3 regions of the Aeromonas media genome follow, and region 1 is predicted to be linked to each of the others. Evidence: riboswitches for the same ligand, from Rfam matches in the RefSeq annotation. Region 1 holds a riboswitch; each other region holds the start of a gene.
The links. Region 1 has a riboswitch for cyclic di-GMP ahead of KI797_RS04260 (glycosyl hydrolase family 18 protein). Riboswitches for the same ligand answer to the same signal wherever they lie in the genome.

Region 1 (10,449 bases):
CTCCCTCGATCAGTTCGTCTCCCTGGACCTGCCGTTCCAGAAGGTCGAGCGGGAGGACCGCGTGGCGGCCCTGACCGACCTCATGAACCGGGCCGACGTCACCATCTCCGAGAAGTACCGCAAGATCCTCGAGGCCTACCAGATCGAGGAGGGCTTCAGCCGCACCATCGAGTCCTACAAGGCAAGCCTGGACAAGGACGGCGGCGAGAAGACCTACGAGTTCCTGCGCGTCGGTCGCATTGCCCTGCTCTATCAGTCCCCGGACGGCAACGAGACAGGCATGTGGAACAAGCAGACCCGCCAGTGGGAAGAGCTGCCCCAGGAGTATCGCAGTGCAGTGGAACAGGGCCTTCGCATCGCCAAGAAGCAGGCGCCTCCCGCCCTCATCAAGCTGCCGGTTCAAACTGCGGAGAAAGCATCATGAAAGGAATCAAACTTGCCATTGCCTCCCTGATCGCGGGAGCCACCCTGATCACCCTGCCGGTGACCGCCGCCGAGAAGCCGGTGGATCTCAACGCCCTGCTGAGCCAGGTCAAAGCCGCCAGTACCAGCGAATCCCAGCTCAACAAGGAGCGGGAGGCCCGCTTCCTGGCTGACAAGAACGAACAAGGGGCCCTGCTGGCCAAGGCCAAGGCGGAACTCGCCGCCGAAATCGCCAAGGGCGAGCAGCTCAAGGCCACTTTCGATGCCAACGACAAGCAGCTCACCGAGCTGACCGAGACCCTGCGCCAGCGTGCCGGCAACATGGGTGAGATGTTTGGCGTGTTGCGCCAGTTCGCCGGCGAGTTCAAGGGGATCTTCAACGCCTCCGCCCGCCGGGTCGAGCATCCGGAGCAGACCGCCCTGCTGACCCGCCTAGCGGAGAGCAAGGAACTCCCCTCCAGCGACGACCTGACCGCCTTCTGGACCACCACCCTCAGCCGCATGGTCGATGGTGGCAAGGTGAGCCAGATCCCGGCCACCGTGGTCTACGGGGAAGGCAACCAGGCCGAGAAGACGGTGACCCAGATCGGCGAGTTCAACACCGTTTCCGAGGGCAAGTACCTCACCTTCGTGCCGGAGACCGGCAAGTTCGAGCAGCTCTCCCGCCAGCCCGAGAATGCCGTGCTGGAGCCCGTCGCCAAGTTTGAACAGGGCAACGGCGCCGTCGAGCCCATCTTCATCGACCCGTCCCGCGGGGTGATCCTCTCCCTGCTGGTGCAGTCGCCAACCCTGAAGGAGCGCATCGATCAGGGTGGTTCCGTGGGTTACGTGATCCTGGCACTGGGGGTCATCGGTACCCTGCTGGCCATCTTCTGCGGCCTGCGTCTGTCGATGATCGGCACCTCCATGCGCAAGCAGCTGAAATCCGATCAGGTCATCAAGGGCAACCCCATCGGCGAGATGCTGGGGGCTTATCAGTCCCACCGCGGTGACAACATCGAGGATCTGGAATCCAAGCTCGACGAGATCATCCTGCGCAACGTACCCAAGTTCGAGAAGGGCATCAGCCTCATCAAACTGATCGCCTCGGTCGCCCCGCTGCTGGGTCTGCTGGGGACAGTGGTCGGGATGATCGCCACCTTCCAGGCCATCACCCTGTTCGGTACCGGGGATCCCAAGCTGATGGCGGGCGGCATCTCCGAGGCCCTGGTCACCACCATGCAAGGTCTGGTGGTCGCCGTGCCCATGCTGTTCCTCTACACCATAGTGCAGACCCAGAGCCGTCGTCTCATCCAGGTCCTGGAAGAGCAGAGCGCCGGTTTCGTCGCCCGTTATCAGGAACGTCTGCACGCCGCCAAAGCCGCAGCCTAAGGAGTCACCCATGTGGTTCTGGTTGATTGAAGAAGTCGAGTCGGTCCGCCGGTTTCTGGGATTGGGGGGCGACGTACTGGTCGCCCTGTTCTTCCTGACCCTGATGATGTGGGCCCTGCTGCTGGAGCGCTGGTTCTACTTCATGGCGGTCTATCCCAAACAGGTGAAGCAGACCAAGGCGACCTGGATGGCCCGCAGCGATCACCTCTCCTGGTCTGCCAAGCAGATCCGGCGCGAGCTGGTCTCCCGGGTCGCCATGGCGGTGGACAAGGGGATGCCGGTCATCAAGGTGCTGATCGCCCTCTGTCCGCTGATGGGGCTGCTCGGCACCGTAGTGGGCATGGTGCAGGTGTTTGACACCCTGGCCATCACCGGCACGGGTTCCCCCAGGGCGATGGCCTCGGGGATCTCCAAAGCGACGGTACCGACCATGGCGGGCATGATTGCCGCCCTTTCCGGCCTGTTTTTTGTCAACCAGCTCGATCACAAGGCCAAGTTGGCGGTGCAAAAGCTGGAAGACAACCTGAAACACGGCTGATGCAGGATGCACTCCCCCGGCCGGGTACTGCCCGCCGGGGCACAGAACAAGCAAGGAGTTTTTGCCATGAGAAAACGTCACAGCGACAGCGGTGCCGATGAGGCGGCCATCGATCTGACCCCCATGCTGGACATAGTGTTCATCATGCTGATCTTCTTCATCGTCACCACCTCGTTCGTCAAGGAGTCCGGCGTGGAGATCAACCGCCCGAGCGCCAGCACGGCCGAGACGGTGAAGAAGGGGAACATCATGGTCGCGGTCCGCGAAAACGGCCAGGTCTGGGTCGACAAACGGGTCGTCGAAGTGGGTGCCGTGCGTGCCAACATCGAGCGGCTGCGAGCGGAGAATCCGGAGAGCGCCGTGGTGATCCAGGCCGACACCGAGTCCCGTTCCGGTCTGGTGGTCCAGGTCATGGATCAGATCCGCATGGCCGGTGTCCAGAACATCTCCATCGCGGCGAGCAAGAGCAGCTGATGCCGGAGCGAGCACCATGAGATACCTGATAGCGATAGCGGTCTCCTGTGTGGTGGTGTTCTTCCTGTTTCTGGGAATGAACAAGCTCATCACGCCGGATCACCGGGAGCTGACGGAGAGAGAAGACGTCACCATGACCGACTTCATTCGCCTCAAGCCCCAGGAGACCCTGCAAGAGAAACAACGGGAACTGCCCAAGCCGCCCCCCCCGAACCGCCCGCCTCCCCCACCCGAGATGGAAGTGGCGAGCACCGACAGGCCGAAGATGGAGAGCGCTCCCATGGACATGCCCAAGCTCGACATCCCGGTCAACATCGGCGGTGGCAACGCCCTCGGCGCCTACAGCACCGGCGGCGGTGGTGGCGGCATGGGGGGCAACAACGGCGCCATTCCCATGGCGACCTTCGAGCCCATGATGCCCCGCAAGGCGGCGCTGGCTGGCCTCGCCACAGGCAAGGTACTGGTGGAGTTCACCGTGACCGAGCGCGGCACCGTCAGCAACATCCGCATCGTCAAGGAAGAGCCGCGCAGCTATGACCTCGGCAAGGAGGCACGCAAGACGATTGCCAAGTGGACCTTCAAGCCGGCCATGGTGGACGGCAAGCCCCAGGCAAGCCGCATGCAGCAAGAGATCGAGTTCGCGGTCAACTAAGGAAGGTGGCGATGAAAAAGTTACATACCCTGATCCTCGCCCCGGTGGCCATGGCGGTACTGCTCAGTACCGCCGGCTGGGCCGCCGAGCAACCCGCCCTGTCTGACCGCGCCTACCGCGCGGTCAACAAGGCCCAGGCGTTGATCACCGAGAAGAAATACGGCGAGGCGAATGCCAAGCTGCAGGAGGCGCTGTCCGGCGCAGGCGAGCGGGTCTACGACAAGGGGGTCATCCTGCAGACCCTGGGCTTCGTGGCGGCCCAGCAGGAGAAATATGGCCAGGCGACCAAATACTTCGCCGATGCCATCGCCACCGGCGGCCTGCCGCAGCCGGTGGCCCAGCAGGTGCGCTACAACCTGGCCCAGCTCTATATGGCGGAGGGGAACTTCAAGGGCTCCATCAGCACCATGAACCAGTGGTTTGCGAGCCTGGGCAAGGACGAGAAACCGACCCCGCACGCCTACATCACCCTGGCCAACGCCCACGTGCAGCTCAAGCAGTATCGGGAGGCCATTCCGGCGGTGGATCAGGCCATCAAGCTCTCGGCAGGCAAGGCGCCGGAGTCCTGGTATCTGCTGAAAATGGCGGCCCACTACGAGCTGAAACAGTACAAGCCGGCCACCGAGGTGCTGACCGCCCTGGTGGACAAGTTCCCGGAGAAGAAGAAGTACTGGACCCAGCTCTCGGCCATGCACATGCAGGCGGGCAACGATGCCAAGGCCCTGGCGGCGCTGGAAGGTGCCTACAACCTCGGCATGCTGACCGAGTCGACCGAGTTGCTGCGGCTCGCCAACTACCTGGCCTTCGCCGGCATACCCCACCGCGCCGCCCGCGTGATGGAAAAGGCGATGAAGGAAGGGACCATCGAGAGCAATGCGGCCAACTACAAGACGCTCGCCAACTACTGGCACCAGGCCAAGGAGCTGGACCCGGCCATCGATACCCTGGCCAAGTCCTACAAGCTGGCCCCCAGTGCCGATCTGCAACTGAAGATGGCGCGCATGATGATCCAGAGCAAGCGCTACCAGGATCTGGTGGCCTTCGCCGCCAAGCCTGCCGCCAATGCCAGCGGTGAACAGCGGGCGGATCTCAAGTTCCTGACCGGGGTTGCCTACTTCGAGCAGCAGAAACCGAAGGAGGCATTGAACGCCTTCACCCAGGCAGCCCAGCATGGCAACGTCAGTGGCCGCGCCTCCCCCTGGATCAGCTTCCTGAAGGAGCAGCAGGGCGGCGCCGTCACTCAATAAACCGGCACGCCATGGGCAGGCATCCGTCCATGGCGACTGCCCATCCACAAGGGGGTCAGCCCCACAGCTTGCCTGGTGGCAATTGGCCGCTCTTCGGAGCGGTCTTTTTTATGGTCCCCTTCCTTTATATAGGCAGCAAAAAAATCCGGAGCCTGGGCTCCGGATTGGGTCATTGCGTTGAGGCGGGGTTGGCCCCTCAACCTGTCATCAGTAATTGCATACCAGCTTCCAGCTGCCATCACCCGCCTTGGGTTCGCTGCTGGTCCACCAGTTCGCCTGCCAGACCCCCTTGTTGTGGGTCATGCGGTCGGTGCCGTTGGCGTGATCCCCGCGTGGCCAGGTCGGATAGGCATTGTACTCCGCCGGGTTGACGCTCTGGCTGGCGCAACTGGTGCCACCGCTACCGCCGTCACCGCCACTGCTGCCCCCCAGCACCGCCTCGGCCAGGGCCGGGAAGTCGGACTTCAGGCCTATGGTCTGGCTACCGGCAATCAAACGCATGCCGCTCGGTACGCCAGCGGCTGGCAGATAGTAGGTCATGGCCACTTCCACCTCGGTACCCGGCGCCCAGGCCTTCCAGGCCGGCAGCGTCAGTGCCACCTTGTGGAAGTCCTTCTCGCCTGCGATGCCGTCGGAGTTCTGGTTGCCGCCGCTCTCCACCACGGTCAGCCCCATACCGCTCTGGTCGGTGATGGTGTCGGAGGTGGAAGTAGGCATCAGGAACTCGATGCGGGTGCCACCCGGTATGGTCTGGGTCGACTTGTTGGTGAGCTTCAGGGTCGGGTTGATCGGGTAGTTGGAGTCCCCTTCCTTGAAGCCGGAGAGGCTCACACCGATGTCGAGCTGGGCGGCCGGTGCCGGCAGATCGTTCTGCTTCAGGGCCGCCTTGTCGGCCTTGCTGAACTTGTCGTAGGCGAGGCTGGTGAGGGTACTGCCCATCACGTACTCGTTCTTCGCGGCGTCGAAGTCATAGTCCCCCGCCATCTCCCAGAACATCACGCCCCCCAGACCGCGACTGACGATGTAGTCGAGCTTGTGGCCCATGGACTCTTCATCTTCGGTGGAGAGGAACACCTTCTTCTGCTCGTTCCACAGCCAGGGCGCATGGGCCTTGTCGTCGTAGTAACGCACGTACTGGCCTTGCATCACGTGGGCCGGGTTGTTGGGATCCAGACCCCAGGCCTGGCCGTAGCTCGGCAGTGTGGTGATGCCGAGGCTGGCCGCATGCTCCAGGTTCTTGGCATGCCACATGGGCACGGCACCACCGCCAATCTCCTTGCCGTTCTTGTCAAGGTCATGCCAGATGTTGTCGATGCCGACCGCACCATTGCCGCACGGAATGGTGCTGCCACCGGTCCCCGGCTGGCAATCGCTCTGGCTCGGCAGCGCCGCCTTGCCCCCCAGGCCATGGGTGCCACCGGTGACCCCCTGCCAGCCACGGGTGTAGTAAGGCACCCCTATGTTGATCTTGCCCGCCGCCAAAGCCCCCCGGAAGTAGTGGGCTGCCCAGGCGGAGTTGAGATAACCGATGCCACCGAACTGGGCCTGGGTGTAGACACCCCACTGGGACAGCTCGGGATCCGCCTTGTTGTCGAACAGGGCGGCGTTGTGGCCGACGAAGTGGTTCCAGGCACCGTGGAAGTCATAGGTCATCAGGTTGACGTAGTCGAGGTACTGGGTGACCTGGAAGTTTTCCATGCCGCGCAGCAGGTAGGCCGAGGCCGGCGAGGCGATGGTCAGCATGTACTTGCGACCATCCTCGGTCCCGGCGCTGTCGAGCTTGTTGCGCAGGGTCTTCATCAGCACTTCATAGTTCGCAAACAGCTTGCCGCGACACTGGTTGGAGAGCGGGAAATCGTTGGGGTTGCCCGCATCCTTCATGGAGGTGGGGTACTCGTAATCCACATCCACCCCGTCGAAACCGTACTGGCGGATGAAGCCCACCGCCGAGTCGGCGAAGGCGTTAATGCCGGCGGTGTTGACCGAGCAGTCGCCCTTGGTGGTGGCGGCGTAGAAGCCGCGGGTATCGGCCCAGCCCCCCACCGAGATGAGGGTCTTCACGTCCGGGTACTGCTTCTTGTATTTCGACAGCAGGTTGAAGTGACCCTGATAGGCGAACTCGGGATCCATCTCGGCGCCCGGCACCCCGTCCCAGGTCATCTTGGTGGCGGCGTCATCCACCTTGATGAGGTGGCTCTGTTCATCCACCGCCGCGAAGGCGTAGTTGATGTGGGTGATCTTGTCCCAGGGGATGTCGCCCACCAGGTAGGAGGGCAAGCCGTTCTTGCCGGTACGCCAGGAGGTGAAATAACCGATGACGCGACGGCCATGGTCATCCCCCATGCACTCGCTGCCATCGGCGCGGTAGATCTGGCGCACGTCGCAGGAGAGGTTGCCGCCGGTGGGAGGCAGGGCCGCCTCTTCCACCTGCACATCCACCTGGGTGGACTCGCCAGAGAGATTTGCCTTGTCGGTCGCCACCAGCTTGAGACCGGTCAGCCCCTTGTTCTGGGGCGTCCAGCTCAGTTGCCAGGGAGCGCTGCTGTCTTCGCCCACCTTCTGGCCATTCACGAAGAGCTCGAGCTTGGCGACGTCGTCATTGGCGTCGGTCACATTGCCGGTCACGGTGAGGGCGCGGCTCAGGGTCACCTTGGCACCGGCGGCGGGGCTGGCGATGCTCACCTTGGGGGCCTCTGGCGCCACCACGGCGGCGACCTTGAAGCTGGAATCAGCTTCACTCAGCACCTTTCCGTCTTTATCCAGTGCCCGTGCCTTGAGGGCGTGATTGCCCACACCGGCGGCAGACCAGCTGGCGCTCCAGGGGGAGGCCGTGGCCGTGGCGACCAGGGTGCCATCGACCAGGTATTCCACCTTGGCGAGCGCCGTGGCCGGGCCGCTCAGGGTCACCGCCAGGGCCACACTGGCCCCCTCGCTGACGCTGCAGCCCACGGCGGGGGAGCCGATGGCGATCACCAGGGCCGGCGGCGGCACCTCACCGCCATAGAGTTTCCAGGCATCGGCCCAGACAGCGCCGACACCGGGTTCGTAGTGGTAAGGCGACGCGCCACACCAGCCGGAATAAGGGAATTCCTTGCATTCATAGAGGGCGCCTGCGTTGCTGACGATGTCGCCAGCCTTGTAGGCGGTGCCGGCCTGATAGGCGGGATAGGCGGCCTGTGCCCAGGCAGGGACGGCCGCAAGGGCGACCAGCATGGCGAGCCTGCTGGGCCTCAAGATCTGTTGCATATTGTTATCTTCCTTGTTTTGTCTTGGCTTTTAAAACCAGGAAAAGCGCAATCGCAACAGGGAACAAGGGAACGACAACAGGCCATGGACGGGCCACATACCCTCATGTCACCCCGGGGTAACCCCGCTGTCTGGTCCGCTTGGGACAGATCGGAGGCTTTGCGTCCCGGCATCACTGCCGGTTTGCCCTTAACCTGGGTTCCGTGAGGAACGGCTCGAGTATAGGAAGCAAGTGGCAGCCGCTCAATCTTTATTCTCTAAGGAAAATATGTGCATGCCAGCCAGTTCACACTTTCCTTCAATCGGCCAACTAAGAATTAAGTCATTAATATCAATCTGTTAGTCACATCAGAAAAACGGACTCAGCCTCTTTTGTCTCCCCATAATGTGCGTTGCCTCACTGGTCAGAGCTGCCAGAAATGTGACAACGCGCGCCTTTGACCAACGCGCCAAGGCTATGGAAACACTGGCCAAAAATAAAAAAATACCCATGAAAGGAAGACCTACCCTGCTGCCTCTGGCCTGGCGCCGTCGCCACGGTTGATAACTTGCCACAACACCCAAGCTCGCAGCCAATGCGGGCTTTTTGACAGTCGTGCATAGAAGGCAGAGAGAAAAATAGGCAAAAACAAAAAGGCCACCGCGATAACGGTGGCCTTTTAATGTTTGGTGGAGCTACGCGGGATCGAACCGCGGACCTCTTGCATGCCATGCAAGCGCTCTCCCAGCTGAGCTATAACCCCAAGTTGTTGCGAATCAAGGTCAAGACCTTCACTCTGAATTTGGTGGAGCTACGCGGGATCGAACCGCGGACCTCTTGCATGCCATGCAAGCGCTCTCCCAGCTGAGCTATAACCCCAAATTCTTTACTCTTTAGACAATCGGTTCTGGCGGCCGTTTGCCCTTCTTCTAAATATTGGTGGAGCTACGCGGGATCGAACCGCGGACCTCTTGCATGCCATGCAAGCGCTCTCCCAGCTGAGCTATAGCCCCACAAAGGTCGGCCTGGGTGATACACACCGCACTGCCCTGGGTACTGTATTACCAATTTGGAATCTGGTGGAGCTACGCGGGATCGAACCGCGGACCTCTTGCATGCCATGCAAGCGCTCTCCCAGCTGAGCTATAACCCCTTGGATTCCAGATTGTTCGAGGAGAATTTGGTGGAGCTACGCGGGATCGAACCGCGGACCTCTTGCATGCCATGCAAGCGCTCTCCCAGCTGAGCTATAACCCCAACTCACCTCGGCGCTACCAAAGTTATCTCTGGCAACGGAGGCGCATGATAGGCATCACCCGCTTTGCTGTCAACCCAAAAATAACACCGGCTCGAGCGTTTAGTCAAAATTCAGACAGTTAGCTGTTTTTACCGCCAACTGCATCGCTATGTCGCTGTTTTATGTCATGAATCTGAGCGCTGCACAAAAGCAAAGGGCTCCCTTGCGGGAGCCCTTTTCAAGCAATGGCAGAGGCTTACTCGGCTGCCATCCGCGCTTCGATATAGGCCAGGGCACGATCGATGCGGGCGAGCACCCGCTCCTTGCCCACCAGCGCCATCGCGGCGTCGATGCCGGGGGACTGACCCAGATCGGTGACGGCAATGTGCGATGGCAAGCTTACTCGGCAGCCATGCGCGCTTCGATATATGCCAAAGCGCGGTCGATGCGGGCGAGTACGCGCTCCTTGCCCACCAGCGCCATCACGGCGTCGATGCCGGGGGACTGACCCAGACCAGTCACGGCCACGCGCAGCGGCATGCCGACCTTGCCCATGCCCTGACCCAGCTCGGCGGCAGTGGCTTCAATCAACTCGTGCAGCGCTTCGGTGGTCCAGCTGTCCAGTGCCGCCAGCTTGGCCTTGGCCAGGGTCAGCGGCTCGGCAGCGACGCCACGCAGGTGCTTCTTGGCGGCCGCTTCGTCGATGGCCTCGTACTCTTCGAACAGGTAGCGGCTCTGGGCAGCCACTTCCACCAGGGTGTTGCAGCGCTCGGCCAGCAGGGTGACAACCTCGGCCAGTGCCGGGCCCTTGCTGGTATCGATGTTCTGGGCGGCCATGTGCCATTCCAGGTGCTTGGCCACATAGGCCGGATCCAGGCTGCGCATGTAGTGGTTGTTCAGCCACAGCAGCTTGTCGGTGTTGAAGGCGGAGGCAGACTTGGAGATGGCATTCAGGCTGAACAGCTTGATCATCTCATCCAGGCTGAAGATCTCCTGATCGCCGTGGGACCAGCCCAGACGCACCAGATAGTTCAGCAGGGCTTCCGGCAGGTAGCCGTCGTCCCGGTACTGCATCACGGAAACCGCACCGTGGCGCTTGGAGAGCTTGGCGCCGTCGTCGCCCAGGATCATGGAGACGTGGGCGAACTCCGGCACAGGCGCGTTCAGCGCCTTGTAGATGTTGATCTGGCGTGGGGTGTTGTTGATGTGGTCTTCACCACGCACCACGTGGGTGATCTCCATGTCCCAGTCATCGACCACCACGCAGAAGTTGTAGGTGGG
Region 2 (10,449 bases), 1.9 Mb from region 1:
TGCGCCCGTTGTGGTTGGTGAAGTCACCGGCGTTGTAGGCCACACCCGCGTTCCAGCCGAGCTGCACCGGGCTTATCAGCTTCCACTGATCCGCCGTCTGGCTTGGCTCGTTGCCCTGGGTCCAGTACTTGGCCTGCCACACCAGCTGGTTGTGGCTCACCTTGGTTTCGGCGTTGTAGACGGTGCTGGCGTTCCAGGCCGGCCAGTTGGCCGCCTCCGGATCGCTTGCCTCACAACCGCCACCGGTGCTGACCGGCTTGACGGTGAGGCGGGTAGCGGCACTGGCGTCAAGGGAACCGTCTGTGACCACCAGGGTCAGGTCATAAGCGGTGTCGCTGGTGACGCTCGGACCCGTGACCACTAGGGTGGCACTGTCCTGGCCGGTGGCGGTAAGACCCGCTGGCAGGCTCCACTGATAGCTCAGGGTGTCACCGTTCGGATCGGATGCCGTGGCCTGGATGGTCACCTGCTTGCCGGACTCGACGCTGGCACTGGCCGGGACGCTGACCACGGGCGGCAGGTTGGGCTGCGGCGCCTTGTTGGTCACCACCACCTGATCCTTGGCGGTGAGGCCCTGATCGTCGGTGACGGTCAGCTCGAACACCAGGTTGACGTCAGCACTGACGGCGTCCAGCACCACGCGGGCCTTGGCCTGGGTGGCATCGAGCAGGCTGGCCTGGGGGCCAGAGACCTGCTTCCAGCTGTGGGTCAGCACCCCGTTTTCAGGATCATGGGAGGCGGAGCCGTTGAGAGTCACCTCGGTCGGGCCGGTGACACTCAGATCGCTGCCGGCATTGGCCAGTGGCGGCTTGTTCGCCGGTGGCAGGGTGCCCTCGCCATGGCCCAATCCCTCGTGCATGGCGTTGAGGATGTCGCCGTTGTCCGCATCGATCTCCCAGGCAAACAGGCCGCCGAGCTGGTTCGCCAGCACGTACTGCCCCTTGGCCTTGACCGAGCGATCGTTGTCGAAGCTGATGAGATCGCCGCTGCTGGCCTTGAAGACATAGGGGGCCTCGGCCACCTCGTCATAGCCCTGCTCCCAGCCAGCGCCCATGCGGTTGTTGACGATGTCGCGGTAATCCACCACGCCGTTCTCCCAGGTGCCGGTTACCGGCCCGGTAGCGGTGCCGGTGAAGGGGTTGCCAGCCTGATAGCCGTTCACCCCGGTCCAGCCACGACCATACATGGCGGCGCCCACCACTATCTTGCCCGGCGTCACCCCCTGATCCAGCAGTGCCCTGACGCCCTTGTCGGTGGTGTACTTGGTGGCCGGATCCCAGCTGGAAGCAAAGAGGTTGGTCTGGTGGGCCAGGTTGTTCAGGTCGAAGGCGCCACTGAAGTCGTAGCTCATCAGGAAGATGTGGTCCATGTACTGCTGGGCCGCCTGATAATCCACCTTGGCAATCTTGTCACCGCCGGCGCTGATGGCCGAAGTGAGCTCATACTGACGTCCGGTCTCGGCCTCCAGTTCGTCGAGCATGGCGCGCAGTTCCTGCATCAGCACCACATAGGTGGCGCCATCGCTCGGACCGCCCAGGCTGGGGTTGGCGCCCTGGCCGCCCGGGAACTCCCAGTCGATGTCCACGCCGTCGAAGAACTTCCAGGTCTGCAGGAACTCCTTGACCGAGGCGACGAAGGTGTCGCGCTTGGTCTTGTCCCCCAAGAAGTAAAAGGGATCCGAGAGGGTCCACCCCCCCCCCCGACCGAGGGCAGGATCTTGAGGTCAGGACGGGCCTGCTTGAGCGCCATCAGGTTGCCGAAGTTGCCCTTGTAGGGCTCATCCCAGGCACTGAGGTTGCCCTGGGACATCTGGATCGCCGCCCAAGGATCGTGGATGGAGACCTTGAAGTCCTCGCGACCGGCACAGGAGCGCTGCAGCGCCTCGAAGCTGCCGGAGATCTCTTTGAGGCTGTCGTTGATGCCGTTGCCGCCGCAGATGGGGGTGAAGCCATAGAGGATGTGAGTCAGGTTCTGGGCCGGGATCTTGTCGACGGTGAACTTGCGACCATAGACCCCCCATTCCACGTAGTAGGCACCCACCACCTTGCCGGACTTGTTGGCGTAGGGCTTGTTGTTCTCTTGCAGCGGTGCATTGAGCGGCGCCAGATGGCTGCCGTCGGTATCGGCGACCACCAGTTCCTTCTTGTCGGAGAGCGTGCAGCCGTCGGCGTTGCACAGGGCCACCTGCATCTGGTAGCGCCCTCCCTTGGTCACCTTGAAGTTGGCGGTACCCGCGGCTGAAGCCGGGCCTGACCACACCTCATTGCCATCGAGCAGCACCTTGGCGGTCTGGCCCACGTCACCGGACCAGAGGTTCCAAGTCACGCTGACCGGGGCGCCATCCTTGTGGACGGTCACCAGCTGGTTGTAAGCCGAGGCGGATTGATTGACTTCGACGATGGCGAACTTGGTGGGGCCCGAGCCTATGGTGGGTTTGCCAGGGGCAGCGGCGAAGGCGGAGGTAGCGCAGAGCCCCCCGACAAGGAGTGCCAGCAGGGAAAGTTTTGGACTTAACATATTTGAACTTCCTTATTTCGTTATTGGAATTAACAACGAAAAAGGCAACGCAACCTGACAGGTAACGCAGACATCATCGCAACCATGGCTTGGCCCATGGACGATACAACCTGTGGTGGCCCCGCTATCCTAGGCACTTTGACCCTTAGACCGGAGGCTTTGCGTCCCGGACTTTCATCCGGTTTGCCTTTTTGCACAACTTGATTTGCGACAAAAATAATCGCCGAATGACTATAGGTGGGAGCAGGAAGGGATGCTACCTAGTAAAAATGACAGCAAACAGGACTCACTTTTCGCAATTGTTCGCGAACATGCCGGCAAGCTGGCGCCAACATCGGTGATGCTGGCGCCTGATGATCATTCATGAACGAACCTATCAATGATTGATTGTGTGAAGCCTGTCACTGTATTGGCAACAGCAGGCTGTTCATCAATGCCCGCAGCTTGAGCGGCTTGACCGGTTTGCTGACGTAGCCAAAGCCGTGCTCGCGGATCTGCGTCTGCAGCTCGCTCTTGCGATCCGCGCTGATGATGATGCCGCCGATGCCATTGCCGTGGGCCAGCCGGATCATGTGCAGCGCCTGCAGTCCCGTCTTGCCATCGTCCAGGTGATAATCCGACAGCACCAGTTGCGGCAGGAAGCCGTCGCCGATGAGGGATAGCGCCTGCTCCAGGTTCTGGGCGCAACGCACCTCGCAACCCCAGCGCCCCAGCAGGGAGGCCATGGCGATGAGGATCTCCTCCTCGTTGTCGATGCAGAGCACCCGGATCCCCTCCAGCTGGCTGTCCCGCACCACGGGGGCCGCCACCTGGCTCGGCATCACGGGCCGGGTCGCGAGGTTGAGGGTGATGGCAAACACCGATCCCGCCCCCGGCCAGCTGCGCAGGGAGAGCTGGTGGCCCAGCACCTGGGAGATGCCGCGGGCGATGGCGAGCCCGAGGCCGAGCCCCTGCTCCCTCGCGGTGCGGGAGTGATCGAGGCGGGAGAATTCGTCAAAGATAGCCTCCTGCTTGTCCAGCGGGATGCCGGGGCCGTTGTCCCACACCTCGATGCGTACCTTGTCCCCCAGTCGACGGCAACCGAGCAGCACCCGGCCACCGGGGTTGTAGCGAAACGCATTGGTGAGGAAGTTCTGCAGCACCCTCCGCAGCAGGCGCACGTCGCTGTAGACGGCGAGGCGACTCTCCACCACGGAGAACTGGATCCCTCCCGCCTGGGCCAGCACCCCAAACTCGGCCTTGAGGTTGTCGAACATGTCGCGCAGGGCGAAATCGAGCTTCTTCGCCTTGAACTTGCCCGCCTCCAACCGTGAGATATCCAGCAGATCCGTGATGAGATCTTCGGTCGCCCCCAGGGCATCGTCGATGTGGCGGGCAATGCGGGCCGGCTCGTCTTCCGGCGGCAGCATCTCCAGCAGGGAGGAGGTAAACAGCTTAGCCGCGTTCAGCGGCTGGGTCAGATCGTGGCTCACCGCAGCCAGGAAACGGCTCTTGGAGTGGTTCGCCCGCTCCACCTGCTGGTTCACCAGCAGCAGTTGGCGGTTGAGCTCGGAGAGTTCATGGGTACGCTCGGCCACCCTGGCTTCCAGGTGCTCGTTCGCTTCGCGCAGCACCCGCTCCGCCGCCCGGAAGGGGGTGATGTCGGTGAAGGTCATCACGAAGCCCCCCGCCGGCATGGGATTGCCCTGCATCTCGATCACCCGGCCATCCGGTCGCTCCCGCGCCGAGACATGGGGGCTACCCCGTTTCATGAAGGCGACCCGCCGCGCCACCTGGGCCTCGATGTCTCCCGGGCCGCACAGTCCCTGCTGCGCGTTGTAGCGGATGATCTCCTCGATGGCGCGCCCCACCTGGATGAGCCCGTGCGGATAGTGGAACAGCTCGATGTAGCGCCGGTTCCAGGCCACCAGCCTGAGTTCCCGGTCCACCACCGAGATCCCCTGCCCCATGTGCTCTATGGCCCCCTGCAGCAGGCCACGGTTGAAGCGAAACACGTCGGAGGCCTCGTCCACTATGGTGGCGATCTCCTCGAGCTGCATGTTGCGCCCCTGCAGGGCAGAGGCCAGCACCAGCCGGGCGGACGAGGTGCCAAACACCCCCGCCAGCAGCCGCTCGGTGTGGGCAATCAGGTCGGCAGAGGCCTGCATCTGGGGCGCCAGGGTACCGCCGCGTTCGCCGGCGAAGCGGCCGAAGGCGCGCTTGACCCGGCTCGAGCCGACGAAGCGGGCCGCCAGCATCTCCAGCTCCTTGACCGAGACCCGCGCCTGGTAGAGTGCCGTGGTATCCCGGCTCGGCTTGCCGACGAAGTTGGCGGCCTGCAGCCGCTCGCTCACCGCCGCCCGCGACAGCAGGGAGCCCGCCACGTAGCCGAGCAGGTTGAGCAACAGGCTCAGGAAGATGCACCAGGCCCCCAGGCTCAGCTCGCGAAAGGCGGGCCAGTCGGGGGGGGCCAGCAGCGCCTCCAGGGGCGAGCCCGCCAGCAGGCCGCTCTCGGCCAGCAGGGTCACGAACCAGAGGCTGACTCCGAGGGCGAGCCCGAGATAGACCCCCTTGCGGTTGCCGTGCCGCCAGTAGAGGCCGAGCAGCAGGGCAGGGGCGAACTGGGCCACGGCGCCGAACGACAGATAGCCGATGCGCGACAGGCTGGTGAGATCCCCGAGCCAGAGATAGAGCACCCAGGCCGCCAGCAGGATCAGCAGTATGGCGCCCCGGCGCACCTGCAGCAGCAGCCGCATCAGCCGCTCATCCCGCCCCTGCTGCCAGAAGCGGCGCAGCAGCACCGGCAGCACCAGATCGTTGCTGACCATGATGGCCAGGGCTATGGTGCAGACGATCACCATGCCGGTGGCCGCCGAGGTGCCGCCGAGAAACGCCAGCATCGCCATGCCGTCGAAGCCGAGCGACATGGGCAGGCTGATGACATAGGTGTCCGAGGCCATGTCGGCCCCCACCCACTGCTTGCCCGCCAGCGCCAGCGGCCAGATGAAGAGCCCCATCAGGAACAGGTAGAGCGGGAACAGCCAGCGCGCCCAGTGCAGATCCTGGCCCTGGTTGTTCTCCACCACAGTCACGTGGAACTGGCGCGGCAGGCAGATGACGGCGCACATGGCCACCAGGGTATAGATGGCGAGCTCCAGCAGGCTGCCCGGCGACACCGCCACCACCGCATCGAGAAAGTCCCCGGCCACCAGGGTGCGGGCCTCGCTCGGCCTGGCGATGATGAGCCAGAGCGCGAAGCCCCCCACCGCCATGAAGGCGAGCAGCTTGACCACGGACTCGAAGGCGATGGCCACCACCATGCCGCGATGGTGCTCGGTGGCGTCCAGGTTGCGGGTGCCGAACAGTATGCTGAACAGGGCCAGCAACAGAGCGACGCCGAGGGCCAGCTCGGCCGTGTTGCCCGTGGGCCCCGCCGGCACCGAGTTGGCCATCAGCAGATCCAGCCCGGTGACGATGGCCTTGAGCTGCAGCACCAGGTAGGGAAGTATCCCCATGACGGCGATCAGGCTGATCACCATGGCCAGGCGCTGGGACTTGCCATAGCGGGCGGCGATGAAGTCGGCGATGGAGGTGATGTGCTCGCGCTTGGCCACCAGGATGAGGCGGGCCAGCAGGCGCCAGCCAAACAGGAACACCAGCATGGGGCCAAGATAGATGGGCACAGGCGACCAGGGGGATTCGCTCGCCTGCCCGACGGTGCCGAAGAAGGTCCAGGAGGTGCAATAGACGGCGAGCGACAGGCTGTAGAGCAGGGGCTGGCCCTTGAGCCGACGGCGCTTGCTCTTGTCCGCCACATAGGCGATGAGGAACAGCAAGCCCAGATAGGCGAGCGACAACCCGATCAGCAGCCATCCTTGGTGCATCTACATTCTTCCCTTGTTCAGATGTGTTGAGCGCCGCGCCGGCTCAGCGTGCCGACGGGCAACCGTCATTGAGTGTGCCCGCTCAGGCGGCGGCCTCATGCTCCCCGCGCAGCCGCAGCACGAAGACCGGCAGCACCACCAGCACCATGATGAAGAAGATGCCCCCACCGAGCGGCTCGAACAGCACACCGCAGATCGCCATCAGGGCCGCCACCGTCATGCCGAGGCCGAGCGCCGCATAGAGCGCCTGGGTGGGGATCTGCTGCTCGGCGGGCAGCTGGCGGGTCATGAAGCGCACGGCGCCGAGGTGGCTGATGCAGAAGGTGACCCCGTGCAGCAGCTGACCCAGCACCAGCACCGCCAGCTCGGTAGAGGCGCCGAGCAACACCCAGCGCACCACGCAGCCGACGGCCCCCACCAGAAACAGGGTCTGGGCCCCGAAGCGGTGAAAGAAGCGCTTGTCCGCGGCAAACATGGCGATCTCCGCCACCACCCCCAGGGCCCACAGGTAGCCGATCAGGGTGCCGCTGTAGCCCGCCCCCTTCCAGTACATGGCGCTGAAGCCGTAGTAGGCGGCATGGCTGCCCTGCAGCAGGGCGGTGATGAGCAGGAAGCGGCGCACCGGGGCTGACTTGAGGGTGACGAGCAGGGAGGCCCGGGCCCGCTCCCCCTTGAGCTCCTGGGGCTGCGGCCGCAGCGGCAACGCGCTCAGCGCCAGCATGGCCAGCAGTCCCGCCACCATGGTGTGCAGCACCCAGTCGCTGCCGAAGTTGCTCACCAGGGCCCCCACCAGGGTGGAGGCGGCGATAAAGGCGAAGGAGCCGCACAGCCTCACCTTGCCATAGTCGAGGTGCGTCTGCACCACCATGCGGGTGGCGAGCGCCTCCCCCATGGGCATCAGGGTCGGGTAGATGAAGTTCGCCACCAGGGTCAGCAGCACCAGCCACCAGAGGCTGTAGCTGAGGTAGAAGCCCAGAAACGCCAGCAGGCTCAGCAGGCAGAGCAGCCGGGTGACGGGCAGCAACTGACCGGCCCCCTTGACCCGTCCCATCACCATCAGGTTGCCGGCAAAACGGATGGCCATGCCGACCCCCAGCAGCAAGCCTATCTGCTCGGCGCTCACCCCTATGCCCTCGAGCCACAGGGACCAGAACGGCAGATAGGCGCCGTAGACGAAGTAGAAGGCGCCAAAGAACAGGGCTAACCAGGAGAAGGCGGGCATAGGGGCTCGGCAGCGGGACAAGGGGCACAAATGATAACCGATTTTGGCGCGGGGATCCCCAGGGGCAAGGGGAGATAAAAACGATAAATATCAATAAAGTTGAACCTTTGTCACATCCCCCTGTCTATCTGGATAACACCGCTTCCTGATGAGTGTTGCAATCCTTACACCCGCCCCTGGCGGGTTTCTTTTTGGGGCCGGTTTGGGCCGCCAGACGCAGAGAAGGGGCCCAAGGGCCCCTTCATCATCATCGTCATTGGCAAGTATCAGAACACGTACTTGACCCTTGCGCTCAGGTTGCGACCCGGCTCGGTCTGGTTGCTGGTGTCCGAGCTGGCGGCAAGGCCCGTGATGCTCTCGTAGCTCACGTACTCCTTGTCAAACAGGTTGAAGACGCCGACGTTGAGCTGCAGATCCTGCATCGGCTTGAACTGGGCGTAGATATCCACCACGCCCCAGCCGGCGCTCTTGATGTTGTCGTTACCTCTGGCGTCCTTGCCCACCTTGTCCATGTCGTCGGCGAAGCGCAGGGCGGTGTTGATGTTCCAGTTCGGCTGCTCCAGACGCACCCCAAGGCTGCCGTTGAACGGGCTCAGGCTGTTGATGTAGTTGCCGTCGCCGTCCTTGCCCTCGATGTAGGCCAGGTTGCCCCAGACGTTCACCAGCTCGTTCAGCCAGTAGTCCGCCTTGACCTCGGCCCCCTTGGTGGTCGCCTTGTCCAGGTTCTGGTACTGATAGATGGCGGTGCGCCCTTCGGTCCCCACGGCGGTCAGCTCGATGAAGTCGTCAAACTGGTTGTAGAAGGTCGCCACCTCGTAGCTGAAGCCGCCGCTGCTGCCGCGCACCCCGAGATCGATGCCGTCGCTGCTCTCGGGCTTGAGGTTAGGGTTCGGCTCGATGCGATAGCCGTAGGCCTGGTGGTTCAGGGTGGAGAAGGCGTTGTCATACATGGGCGCCTTGAAACCGTGGCTGTACTGGGCGAACAGGTTGGCCGCCTCGTGTGCCTTGAACACCAGCCCCAGCTTGGGAGAGAACTCCCCTTCGGAGATCTTCTGCATGTTCTCGCCGGTGTAGGCGGGATCCTCGTCCGGGGTCATCTTGTAGTAGTCGTAACGGGCACCCGGGGTCAGCACCCAGCGCTCGCCAAACTTGATCTCGTCGAAGGCCCAGAGCGCGCTGCGCTCGCTGGTGGTGGACGGGAAGCTCAGCTCGCTGTAACCGACGAAGTCGCCCGGTACGGTCGGCGCCTTGAAACGGGTACGCTCGTTGTCGGTGTGCTCATACTCCACACCCCAGGCAAGGCGCTGGCTCTCCAGCGCCTTGCTGAACTTCACCTGGGCCCCCAGACTCTCCTGCTCGAAGCCGTTGTGATCCAGGGAGTTCTTGGTCACATAGGGGTTGCGCGGGTTGACCGGATACTTGGAGGAGGCGTACTGATCCAGGGTCTGCTTGGTGCGGGTGTAGTAAATCTTGCTGTCCACCCGATCCGCCCAGGGGGCGTTCAGGGCCAGGCCGTGATCCAGCACCAGGGAGAGGTTGTCGGTGTCTTTATCGGTGATCGGCTGATTGAAGACGGAGCCCGCCTTGGTCAGATCGATGGCATCCGGATCCTGCCCCTCGGTGAAGTAGTCGACCGTCAGCTTCAGGAACTGATCATCGGAGAGGTTCCACTTGCTCTTGAGCAGCACCGCCTGGCTGACGATGTCGAACTCGTCCTTGTCGCTGTCGTAGTTCTGGGTCACCCCGCCGTCGCGCCAGGTGTAGCGCAACAGGTTCTCGAACTCGCCGCTGCGCAGCGCCCCCGTGATGCCGGCCATCTTCTGGTGGCTGCTGGAGGCATAGCCGGTGGTCGCGTCCAGGTAGCTGTCCTTCCCCTTGAGGAAGTCGCCGGCATCCTTGGTGGTGATGGCGATGACGCCCCCCAGGGCGTCGGAGCCGTAGGCCGCGGACGCCGGCCCCTTGGCCACTTCCACCTGCTTGATCATGTCGGTGTCGAAGTAGGTCTGGCCCACACCGCCATTCTTGTAGGCGTCGTTCTGGCGCACCCCGTCCTGCACCACCTTGACCCGGTTCTCGCTCATGCCGCGAATGGCGAAGGTCTGGGCATCCCCCGCCCCACCCTGCACGCTCACGCCCGGCTCATAACGGAACAGATCGGCGACATTGCTGACGACCTGCTCTTCGATCTGCTCCGAGGTGATGACGGCGATGGGGCCGGAGACGTCTTCCAGCTTCTGCTCCATGCGGGAGCCGCTGACGACCATGACTTCATCCGTTTTCTTGTCTGCGGCGAAAGCAGGGGATACCAGCCCGGCCGCCACGGCGAGGGCAATCAGAGAGGGGGTGTTGTTGTGCGCCACTGCAAAGTCCTTATTGAGAATCATTATCAACCGAACAGCATCTTACCCAGCTCGCGACAAAGATCAATAATAAAGTGAATCATTCTCATTTTCTTTTGCTTCTGAACGGTTTTACACTAGCGCCTCTTTTTTCCTGCTCGCCATGCTGCCATCGTATGGTGCTGTACCTTTGCCAATCTCTGCCTTTGTGAGTGAGATGCCATGACTCGACGACTCCCCCTGCTCGCCCTGCCCCTGCTGCTGGCCGCCTGTGCCACCCCGCCGCAGAGCCAGCCTCCCCAGACCCTCTATCACTACCAGCTTGGCGAGGGGACGGACGACAGGCCCCTCAGCCTCGCCCAGGCGGTGGACAAGGTCAGGGATGCCGACATAGTGCTGGTGGGCGAGCTCCACAGCCACCCGGCCGTGCACCTGTTGCAGGCAAACCTGCTGACGGAGCTTGCCGGCATGTCGCGCGTCGATGGCCGGGCCCTCGTGCTCTCCATGG
Region 3 (10,449 bases), 260 kb from region 1:
ATATAGTGGTGCCGGAGCAGCACCCCCTCACCGCCGAACGGGAACTCACCCTGGCGGCCCTGGCCCACTGGCCCATAGTGACCTATCAGGCGGGCCTGACGGGGCGGGTGCGGGTGGATGAGGCCTTCGCCGAGGCGGGGATACATCCGCAGATCCTGCTGACCGCCCAGGACTCCGACGTCATCAAGACCTATGTCGAGCTGGAGATGGGGGTGGGCATACTGGCGGACATGGCGTTCGATCCCCAGCGGGACAAGGGGCTGGTACAGCTCGACGGCAGCCGGTTGTTTGCGCCGCACACCGCCTGGATAGGCCTCAAGCAGGGGCAGTTCCAGCACAACTTCACCTGGCAGTTCATCCAGCTCTGCAACCCCGAGCTGGCGCTGGCGGAGATCCAGGCCAGGGCCATGAGCAACGAGCCGCTGCTCGATTACCAGATCTGAATGTGGCGCATGGTCTGAAAAAGCAGGGAGCCCTTGGCTCCCTGCTTGTTTATTCGGCTCTTCAGCCAGGCCCAGAGCCTCACTCATTGGTTAGCGCCCGCTCTGGGGACCCAACATGCGATACAGGGTGCGATCCCCCTTGATCCTGTGATGGTAGAGGGCGGCGGCCACGTGCAGCAGGACCAGCGCCGCCAGTAACAGGCAGCCGAGGCGATGGACGCCGAAGAAGAAGGCGTTGACCTCAGGTACATCGATGGGGTTGCCGACCGGGTAGAGCCAAAACAGGGAATAACCCTGCTCCAGCATCAGGAAGCCGCTCAACAGCACGATGCACATCAGGCCGTAGAGCAGGGCGTGAGCCAGCCTGGCGGCGGGATGGTGAGGCTCGGCTTTATCTTCGGGCAGGGGTGCGCGCCAGTGCCGCCAGCCCCAGCGCAGCAGGAAGAGCGGGGTGATCAGGGTCGCCATCGACATGTTCAACACCGACAGAAACTGAAACAGCCTGGGGTGGCTGTCGATCACCAGGTGCATCAGGTAGCCCGCCAGGGTGGCGTAGAGGATGACGGCGGCCATCAATCAGTGCAGCAGGCGGCTCAGGGGGTCATAGTAGTCTTTCGTCATAGGATTTTTCCGACTGGGGCCCAGGGTGCTGCAAGGCACCGGGAGCGCGGATGACAGGCACAAAAAAGAGGCCGCTCGGGCCTCTTCTGATTGCGGGGAGCAGTTCACCAGGGTCCAGGCATCCTGCCAGTTGGTGCCCACACCGGGCTCATACTGGGTCGCAGTGCTTGTCCAGATGGTGCACCAGCCGCTGTAGGGGTAGGGCTTGCACTGATAGATCTTGCCATCTTTCGGCTGCAGTACCTTGGTGCCTGCCGCATAGGATTTGAGCCCCTCCGGGAAACTGTACTGGTAGTCACCGCCGCTGGCCGGATCCTTGAACATCAGATCCACGGTCTGCTGCAGGGGGGCGCCGCCCGCCTTCGGCTTGCCCTCGATCACCAGTTGGTGGTGACCGGCGCTCAGACCGCTGACCTCCATGGTGAAGCTCTGGCTGCTGTCCTTGATGTCGGCACTGGTTTGACCCTTGGCGGCGCCACCGTGGTCATACAGGGTGTTGGTGACCGCGAGATCCCCCTCGGCCGTGACGGTGAAGTTGAGGGTGACCTTGCCGTTGTCGAGCAGGTATTCGTTCTCCAGCCCGCTCACGCTGATGCCGTCATTCACCGGGGGTTGCTGCTGCTCGAGCTGGACCTCGACCCGCTGCAGGTTGCTGCCCGCCTTCAGGTAGACGGGATTCTGGCCGTAGACCGGGTTGAACTGGCCATCGGAGCCTTGCTGACCAGCGCGGATCTGGCTCTGCTCGGCGTTGATCTTGGCGGCCAGATCGTGGGCCCAGTTGTTCTTTTGACCCTGCTCGGCGGAACCAATGGTCAGCACTGTCTGCAGATCGGTGCGCTCGCCGTTGGCGTCGAATACCCGGGTCTTGGCCTTGTCGCCGGCAACCAGATCGATGGAGGAGTAGATGGTCCCGCCCTGGCTCCAGGCCAGCGGTGGCTGGGTGCCGCCGTCGAACTGGACATCGATCAGGTTGTAGAAGCTGTTGGCGGTATCTCCCACTTCCCAGACGCCGAGGATGACCTGATGACCGGTGCGCGCCGGCAGGGTGCACTGATGGGTGACCTGTTTGGGCGGTTGCACCATGCCCCCGTCGATGACACAGAACGGATTGAGATCGAAGGAGTCCCTGGTCAGCGGCTGGTTCGGATTCCACTCCTGCTTGGTGAGGTAGTAGCGCCAGTTGCGGGTGACATGGTTGGCGGTGAAGGTCCAGCCGATGGCGAAGGGGCCGGCCTGCACCTGTCGCTTGGTCCAGCGATCGCTGGTCTGGGCGTTGAGCTCAGCGAATTGTGGATGACCGGCCGAGGCGATCTGGCCGTCGGCGGGGCCGCCATTGGGGAAGCCGGACGGCGCCTCCAGGCTCTGTGGCTCCCATTGAATGGCGCCGCACTGGCTGTTGCCGCCGGTCTTGCACAGATAGTTGCGCCCTTCCGGCTGGCTGATGTAGCCGTGGGCGAGCGCGCCGCCGCTGGCGAGCAACGCCAGCGCGGTGGCCACATGATTGAGTTTGATTTTTGCTGCCATACATTCCTCTGTTCGGTGATGTGGGCAGTCAAGTTGGCAGGGGAATTCCCCGTGACACACCTGAGTGTGGCAACCCCGCTATCCTGGACGACATGTCTTTAGACCGGAGGCTTTGCGTCCTGGCCTTTCAACCAGTTTGCCAAATGACTACATAAAGGGTCAGGGTGCCGCCTTTGATGACGACACAGTCATGATGGCTTTTTTTTGATTAAATTATTAAGTATAAATCTTTGCAACTTGATCTCATCGGAGTAGAGCAATAACTTAACTCATTGTTTTTAAATTTATATTTAATCCATCAAGTTGGGGTTAGTTCGCCCATTCTGTTGAAAAGATGCGAGGTGGTGACATTTTTCATTGATGAAAAAATCCCCTGTCGGCGGGGCCGGCAGGGGATGGGACTGGGTCAGGTGGTCAGTGGTGCGGGTACTGGTCTGTGCGGCGGGAGGGCGAGGGGCGCGGAGCCTGACCGGGCGACAGATCCCGGGGGAGGCCATTGCCGAGCCTGAACACCGCCAGCCGCTCGTCCAGGCTGCGGGAGAGTCCGGCCAGCAGCTCGCTCTCCCGGGCCAGCTGGGATGCGGCCTGGGACATCTCCAGGGCCGAGTCATTGATGCCGCTGACGTTGCGGTTCATGTCCTCGGCCACCATGCTCTGCTGCTCCGCCGCAGTGGCGATCTGGGTCGCCATGTCGCTCACGTGCTGGATGTGATTGACGATGAGGGAGAGATCCTGCCCCGCCTTTTCGGACTGGCCGACGCTGCTCTCCGCCAGCTTGCGGCTGGCGTCCATGGCGCTGGCGGCGGTCATCGCCCGCTGCTGCAACTGGGTGATGGTGCTCTGGATCTCCTCGGTGGAGTGGCGGGTGCGGCTGGCCAGCTGGCGTACCTCGTCGGCCACCACGGCGAAGCCGCGACCCTGCTCGCCAGCGCGGGCCGCCTCGATGGCGGCGTTGAGGGCCAGCAGATTGGTCTGATCCGAGATGGCGCTGATGACGGCCGTCACCTCGCCTATCTGCATCACCCCCTCCTTGAGCCGATTGACCTGATGGGTGGCCTGCTCCACCTCGGTGGCGAGTGCCTGGATGCCGTGCACGCTGGCGTGGACGTCTTCGTTGCCGAGTCCGGCCTCGCTGGTGGCATCCTGGGTGTCGCGAGCCGTGTTCTCGGCGTGACCCGCCACGTCCGAGATGGTGGCGCTCATCTCGTTCATGGCGGTGGCGAGCTGGGCCAGCTGATCCCGCTGGTTGTTGACCGCCTGATTGGTCTGCTCGGCGGAGGCGGCGATGCGCAGGGCGGCATCCGCCACGTTGCGAGCCCCCTGGCTGGCTTCCAGCAGGGCGTGACGAATGGCATCCAGTCCCTGATTGGTGCTGGTGGCGACGGCCCCCAGCTCATCCTTGCCATGCACCGGGATGCTCACCACCAGATCGCCGGCTGCCACCTGGGCCATGGCCCCCTTGATCTCGGCCAGTGGCTTGACGATGGAGCGGCTGATGGTCATCCCCAGCCATCCCATCAGCAGGATCACCAGCAGGGTGGCCCCTCCCATCAGCTCATACTGGGACCAGATGGTGGCCTCGATGTCTTGCAGCAAGAGACCGGAGCCCAGGATCCAGCCCCAGGGCTGGTAGCCGGCCACCAGTGACATCTTCTGGGCCACCTCGCCGGAGGGGGAGATCCATTGGTATTCAAGACGACCCTGATGGCCTCCCTTGCCCAGATCCACCATGCGTTGCCAGTGGGCGTCGGCGGGGGCTGCGTCGGGCGCGCCCATCTGCTGGCCGGCCAGCTCGGGCTTGGCAGGATGCACCATCACCCGGCGATTCTCATCCAGTACGAACAGATAGTTGTCGCCATCGAAGCGCATGCTGTCGAGCATGGCCTTGGCCTCGGCCTGCGCCTCTGGGGCGGGCAGGGTGGCGGCGAGGGTCTGTATCCGGCTCATGGCGAGATCCAGCACCGCCTGCAATCTGGCTTCCCGCTCACTCATCAGGTTGCGATGCAGGGCACTGGCCGAGATGAGCAGCAGTGCGATGAAGCCGACCAGCGCCACCGAGAGCAGCAGCATCAGTTTGCGACTCACGGCGATATCACCGAGCTTGAACATAGTCTTTTCCTTCTTTCCCGTGCGGATCTGGTGAGGGCCAGTCAGTTGGCTGGCCTCGATTATTTTTGGTTAACATTTATTTAACTTTCAATGGGTTGTGATGATTGACCGCCAATTGAGTTTTTTGGCAACCAGTATAGCCAGCAGACAGGAACCCTCGCTTTTGATAGCGTGGTCTGGCGCATCCCGGCGCACTATTTGCCGGCCCTATTTGCAGGAAGTGTGAATGAGTTGGCATTTCACCAAAAAGGAGTGGGCACCCCTGTGGGTGACCCCATAAAAAGAGGGAATTTATGAGTTCCATTGCCAGGAATTACTTGAACCAGCTCAACGCCGACTACCTGAGGGTACACAGGCGCAAGGAGGATCTGTTCTGGTCCACCTACATGGGTACCAGCGACGATCAGGCCGGTTTCACCGCCGCCGAGCAGGCCTACAAGGCGTTCTGCGCCGATCCGGCCAGGCTGCCCGCATTGCGGGAGATGCAGGCCCAGGCTGAGGAGCCCGCTCTCAGGCGCGGCCTGGCGGGCTGGGTGGCCTTCTTCGAGTGCAACGTCATCGAGGATCCGGCCGCCGCCGCCCTGATGGACGAGCTGGTGGTCGCCGAGGCGGATCTCTTTACCCGCCGCAAGGGGTTGAAACTGACTTTGCTGGACGAGCAGGGCCGCCAGGTGGCCGGCAGTCTGCCCGCCGCCAGCACGGCGCTGGCCGCCAGTGCCGACGAGGCGGTGCGCCAGAGTGCGCTCGCCATGTTCCACACCCTGGAGCAGTGGGTGGTCGGCAACGGCTTCCTCGAGGTGGTAGCCCTGCGCAACCGCTTCGCCCGGGCCATGGGTTATCGGGACTACTTCGACTACAAGGTGCACAAGAACGAGCAGATGAGCCCGGAGCAGCTGTTCGCCGTGCTCGATGACTTTATCAGCCGCACTGAACAGCGGGTACACCAGAGCCTGGCGGAGCTGAAAGCCGCCAAGGGAGAGGCGGCGCTACTGCCCCACAACCTGCGCTACAGCGTGAGTGGCGACGTGACTCGCCAGCTCGACCCTTATGTGCCCTTCTCCCGGGCGCTGCAGGATTGGGTCGAGAGCTTCCGCCGCCTCGGCATCCAGTATCGCGGTGCCACCCTCACCCTGGATCTGCTGACCCGGGAGGGGAAATACGAGAACGGTTTCTGCCACGGCCCGGTGCCGAGCTTCTGGCAGGAGGGGGAGTGGGTGCCCGCCGTGGTCAACTTCACCAGCCTGGCGGATCCGGCCCAGGTGGGCAGCGGCTGGAGCGGCCTCAACACCCTGTTCCACGAAGGGGGCCATGCGGCGCACTTTGCCAATGTCACCGGCAACGCGCCCTGCTTCTCCCAGGAGTTTCCGCCCACTTCCATGGCCTATGCCGAGACCCAGTCCATGTTCTGCGACAGCCTGCTGGATGACGCGGACTGGCTCAAGGGCTATGCCAGGAATGGGGAGGGGGAGGCGATTCCCGACGAGCTCATCAAGGCGATGATCGAGGCGCGCCAGCCGTTTCGCGCCTTCAACGAGCGCCAGATTGCGCTGGTGGCCTACTTCGAACGGGATCTCTACGCCATGGCAGACAGTGAGCGCACTCCCGAGGCGGTGCTGGCACTGGCCCGGCGCTGGGAGCGCACCATCCTGGGAGTGGAGAGCCCGCGCCCGCTGCTCGCCATTCCGCACCTGCTCAACCAGGAGTCGGCCTGCGCCTATCATGGCTACCTGCTGGCGCTGATGGCGGTGGAACAGACCCGCGCCTACTTCCTGGGGCGCGACGGCTACCTCACCGACAACCCGCGCATCGGGCCGGATCTGGCCGCCCACTACTGGGGGCCGGGCAACGGCATGACTCATGACGAGACGCTCAGGAGCCTCACTGGCGAAGGCTTCAGTGCCGCTCCCCTGGCCGAGGCGTGCAACCAGAGTGTGGCGCAGGCGTGGGCGACGGCCGCAGCCTGCATGGCGGCGGCGCGCCAGCGCCCACCGGCAGGAGAGGGGACGCCGCTCGACGCCCACATCCGGGTGATGCACGGCGCCGAGCTGATAGCCGACAACCTCGAGTCGGAGAGCCGCATGCTGGCCGACTTCGAGGCCTGGATCCGCCAGCATTATCAGCGTGAGTCCTCCGCCGCCCTGTGAGGCGCTCCTCCACCATCAAGCCCTGCCCCTCGGCAGGGCTTGTTCATTTCAGCAGGAAGCAAGCTTGGTCAGGCGGGGCGGGATCTTTGCCGCGGCGCAAGATGTGCCTGTTTTTTGCGCCATCTATCTGTTTTGACTATTAATTATGGTGATGCGCAGAGGCTTTGGCTGAGCGCTGGTGAGGCGGGTCACAGATATGTTTCTCTGGATATATTGAGTATTCACGGCGATCCCATATCATGGCGCTCGCTCGCCGCCAGAGAGTGGCGACATTCAGATGATTAGCTAAATACAAAGCCCTGAAGGCTTGTCGAGGGATGGAAATTGAGAGCCGTATTGTTGTGTTTGCTGGGGCTGTGGCCCGCATTGAGTTTTGCCACCCTGTCCGCCGACATGGTGGTGGTCAAGAAGTCGAGTTATAGCCTGACCCTGATGAAGGATGGCAAGCCGGTCAAACGCTATTGGGTCGCCCTGGGTCCGGCTCCCAAGGGGCACAAGCTGCAGGAAGGGGATCAGCGTACCCCGGAAGGGCGCTACACCCTCGACTACAAGAAGAGCAATTCCGGCTTCTACAAGGCTATCCACATCAACTACCCGAATCTGGACGACATCAAGCGTGCCAATGAGCTGGGAGTGCGCCCGGGCGGCATGATCATGATCCACGGTCAGCTCAACCGTATGGGGGATCGCAGGGTGCAGCCGTCCAACTGGACCAATGGTTGCATCGCCGTGCTCAACCACGAGATGGACGAGATCTGGAACGCCGTCGAGCCCGGCACCCCCATCATCATCGAGCCCTGATCCTCGCCCCTCACGCCCGCTGCCCAGCGGGCGTTTTATTTCCTCCCTGGATGGCGTGACAGTCCATCCCGCACCGTGCTAGTTTTTCCGGTTCGCGTTGGCAGTCACAAGGATGATCCCATGATGTCAGGAACGAGCCTCCCCGTGCCCGAGCGCACGGGTGTGCTCTGGTGGCGCGCCACCCTGGATATTCTCCCCCTCTCCATTTCCGTGATCCCCTGGGGGATACTGTGTGGCGCCCTGGCGTTGCAGGCGGGCCTGAGCCCGGTGCAGGCCCAGCTGATGTCGCTGCTGGTCTATGCAGGTGCCGCCCAGCTCTCGGCCACCACCTTGTTCGGGGCGGGCACTCCCCTGCTGCCCATCATGGGTTCCACCATGGTCATCACCTCCCAGCATCTGCTCTACGGCTTCACCTTCCGCCGGGACGTGCTGCCGCTCTCTCTGCGCTGGCGCGCCAGCCTCGCCTTCTTCCTGACCGACGAGATGTTCGCGGTGGCACTGAAAGACAGGGAGCGCCACGGCGTCTTCAACCCCGCCTATGCCCTGATCGCGGGCTTCGTGTTCTACCTGTTCTGGAACCTGGCGACCCTGCTCGGCATCGCCGCCGGCCAGTACATCGAGGGGCTGGACAAGATGGGGCTGGACTTTGCCATCGCCGCCACCTTCATCGCCATGACGATCCCCGCCATGAAGAACCTGCCCATGGTGGCGGCGACTGTGGTGAGCGGCGGCACAGCACTGCTCACCAAGCCGCTGCTGGCGGAGATCCACATCATCATCTCGGCCCTGGCCGGCATGGTGGTGGGCTATGTATTGCACCGGATGAGGAGATGACCATGGGCTGGCTGATGATTGGCCTGCTGGCCCTGATCACCTTTTTCAACCGCTTCGCCTTCTTCTCGCGGCTGACCCGCTATCAGCCCGGTGCCGAGATGGGGGCCTTCCTCAGCTTCTCGGCCCAGTCGGTGCTGACCGCCATCTGGCTGCCCATCGTCTTCAGCTATAAGCCAGGCAAGGGGCTGGACTGGGATCCGGACTACCTGGCCGCCACCCTGCTGGTGACCGCGCTGACCCTGCTGCGCCTGCCGACCCTGGTGGTGGTGGTGGTCGGTATGGGGTGCTTTTTCCTGTTGCGTTGGCAGGGGGGACTGGCGGCGCTGCTGCCCTGGTTGGGTTGAGTCGTGATCCAACATAACGGATGTCTCTATCAAACATCCGTTATGTTGTGAATGTCACTTTAAAAAAGACCTCTCGAGTGTGAGGATTTAGGGACTGTCCGCCAAGGAGCTCCCCATGTCTTTCACCGAAACCTGTCAGCGCATAGTGCGCGACCCCCTGCTCTCACCCGCTCAGGAGAGCCATGCCCTGGCGCTCGCCGCCGAGAATGCACTGCCCTATCCAGCGCTGCCTGCCGAGGTGACCGAGGCGATGGCGCAAGGGGTGCTGTGCGACATGTTCGAGGGACATGCCCCCTACAAGCCACGCTATGTGCTGCCGGACTACGAGAAGTTCCTGCGCCAGGGCTCCCCCTGGCTGGAGCTGGCGCCGCCACAGGATTTCGACGAGGCACTCGATGCCCTGCGCATCCTCTATCACCATGTGCCCTCAGTCACTGGCATGCCGGTCTGGTTGGGGCGCCTCGATCACCTGCTGCTGCCCTTCGTCGGGGAGCTGGATGACGAGACGCTGTACCGCAAGCTGAAGGGGTTCTGGATCTACCTGGACAGGGTGCTGCCGGATGCCTTCATGCACGTCAACATAGGCCCGGATGACAGCAGGATCTGCCGCCTGATCCTGCGCATCGACGGCGAACTCAAGCAGGTGGCGCCGAACCTCAGCCTGTTTCACGATCCCGTATCGACCCCGGACAGTCTGCTGATGCAGGGGGTGCAGAACATAGCCCAGTGCGGCAAGCCCCACATAGTCAATTACCCGATCCACAGGGATACCTTCGATGAGCGCGGCTTTGGCATCGTCAGCTGCTACAACGCCCTGCCGCTCGGGGGCGGCGCCAATACCCTGGTGCGCCTCTCCCTCAAGGGGATGGCCGAGCAGAGCGCCGACCTCGAGGAGTTCATGACGCGCTGGCTGCCCCATTACTGCGAGCAGGCCTCCCGGCTCATCGAGGCAAGGACCGCCTTCCTGCACCAAGAGTCCGGTTTCTTCGCCAGCTTCCTGGTGGAGGAGGGCTTGTTCGAGGAGGCGCGTTTCGTCCCCATGTTCGGCATCTTTGGCATGGCGGAGGCGGTGAACTTGCTGATGGATAAAACGGGGCTGCCCGGGCGCTATGGCCATGACGAGGGGGCCAACCAGCTCGGCCATCGCATCTCGGCCCGGCTTTCGGCCTGGGTGACGGCCCGGCCCCAGCACCATGCCTGGGGCGGGCGTGCCCTGCTGCACTCCCAGGGCGGGCTCAGCCTGGACCAGGGGGTCACCCCCGGGGTGCGCATCCCTTATGGGGAGGAGCCGGATCCCGCCAGCCACCTGCTGGCCCTGGCCCCGCACCACGGCTACTACCACTCCGGGATCAGCGAGATCCTGACCCTGGATCCCACCATACGCCAGAACCCGCAGGCGCTGCTGCAGCTCTGCAAGGGGGCCTTCGCCCTCGGCATGCGCGAATTCAGCGCCAATGTGGCGGACAGCGATCTGGTGCGGGTGACCGGCTACATGATCCGCAAGAGCGACCTGGCCCGCTTCGCCGCCGAAGGGTCGCGGTTGCAGACCACCTGCCTCGGCGCCGAGGCGAGCGAGTTGACCGGGATCCGCCAGCGGGCGCCGCGGGTGCTGGGCCTTGAGGCAAGCCT

Region 2: linked by a shared signal. The riboswitch ahead of KI797_RS16380 (glycosyl hydrolase family 18 protein) and the one ahead of KI797_RS04260 (glycosyl hydrolase family 18 protein) in region 1 are both predicted to bind cyclic di-GMP.
Region 3: linked by a shared signal. The riboswitch ahead of gbpA (N-acetylglucosamine-binding protein GbpA) and the one ahead of KI797_RS04260 (glycosyl hydrolase family 18 protein) in region 1 are both predicted to bind cyclic di-GMP.

Annotation. Positions count from the first base shown of each region.
Region 1 covers NZ_CP075564.1:886,029-896,477, reverse strand. Annotated here, with positions in the region: gene KI797_RS04290 (DUF3450 domain-containing protein) at 1-424, shown strand, start outside; gene KI797_RS04285 (MotA/TolQ/ExbB proton channel family protein) at 421-1,794, shown strand; gene KI797_RS04280 (MotA/TolQ/ExbB proton channel family protein) at 1,805-2,332, shown strand; gene KI797_RS04275 (ExbD/TolR family protein) at 2,399-2,806, shown strand; gene KI797_RS04270 (energy transducer TonB) at 2,823-3,458, shown strand; gene KI797_RS04265 (tetratricopeptide repeat protein) at 3,470-4,705, shown strand; gene KI797_RS04260 (glycosyl hydrolase family 18 protein) at 4,913-7,951, opposite strand; cyclic di-GMP riboswitch class I at 8,066-8,149, opposite strand; tRNA gene KI797_RS04255 (tRNA-Ala) at 8,619-8,694, opposite strand; tRNA gene KI797_RS04250 (tRNA-Ala) at 8,735-8,810, opposite strand; tRNA gene KI797_RS04245 (tRNA-Ala) at 8,869-8,944, opposite strand; tRNA gene KI797_RS04240 (tRNA-Ala) at 9,009-9,084, opposite strand; tRNA gene KI797_RS04235 (tRNA-Ala) at 9,113-9,188, opposite strand; gene KI797_RS21015 (hypothetical protein) at 9,425-9,565, opposite strand; gene gltX (glutamate--tRNA ligase) at 9,568-10,449, opposite strand, start outside.
Region 2 covers NZ_CP075564.1:3,556,092-3,566,540, forward strand. Annotated here, with positions in the region: partial or broken gene KI797_RS16380 (glycosyl hydrolase family 18 protein) at 1-2,517, opposite strand, end outside; cyclic di-GMP riboswitch class I at 2,629-2,715, opposite strand; gene KI797_RS16385 (hybrid sensor histidine kinase/response regulator) at 2,919-6,380, opposite strand; gene KI797_RS16390 (3-phenylpropionate MFS transporter) at 6,463-7,602, opposite strand; gene KI797_RS16395 (TonB-dependent hemoglobin/transferrin/lactoferrin family receptor) at 7,869-9,962, opposite strand; gene KI797_RS16400 (ChaN family lipoprotein) at 10,164-10,449, shown strand, end outside.
Region 3 covers NZ_CP075564.1:630,299-640,747, forward strand. Annotated here, with positions in the region: gene cbl (HTH-type transcriptional regulator Cbl) at 1-443, shown strand, start outside; gene KI797_RS03065 (cytochrome b) at 534-1,016, opposite strand; gene gbpA (N-acetylglucosamine-binding protein GbpA) at 1,020-2,588, opposite strand; cyclic di-GMP riboswitch class I at 2,654-2,739, opposite strand; gene KI797_RS03075 (methyl-accepting chemotaxis protein) at 3,003-4,697, opposite strand; gene KI797_RS03080 (M3 family metallopeptidase) at 4,991-6,841, shown strand; gene KI797_RS03085 (L,D-transpeptidase family protein) at 7,187-7,642, shown strand; gene KI797_RS03090 (AzlC family ABC transporter permease) at 7,763-8,476, shown strand; gene KI797_RS03095 (AzlD domain-containing protein) at 8,479-8,820, shown strand; gene KI797_RS03100 (YjjI family glycine radical enzyme) at 8,936-10,449, shown strand, end outside.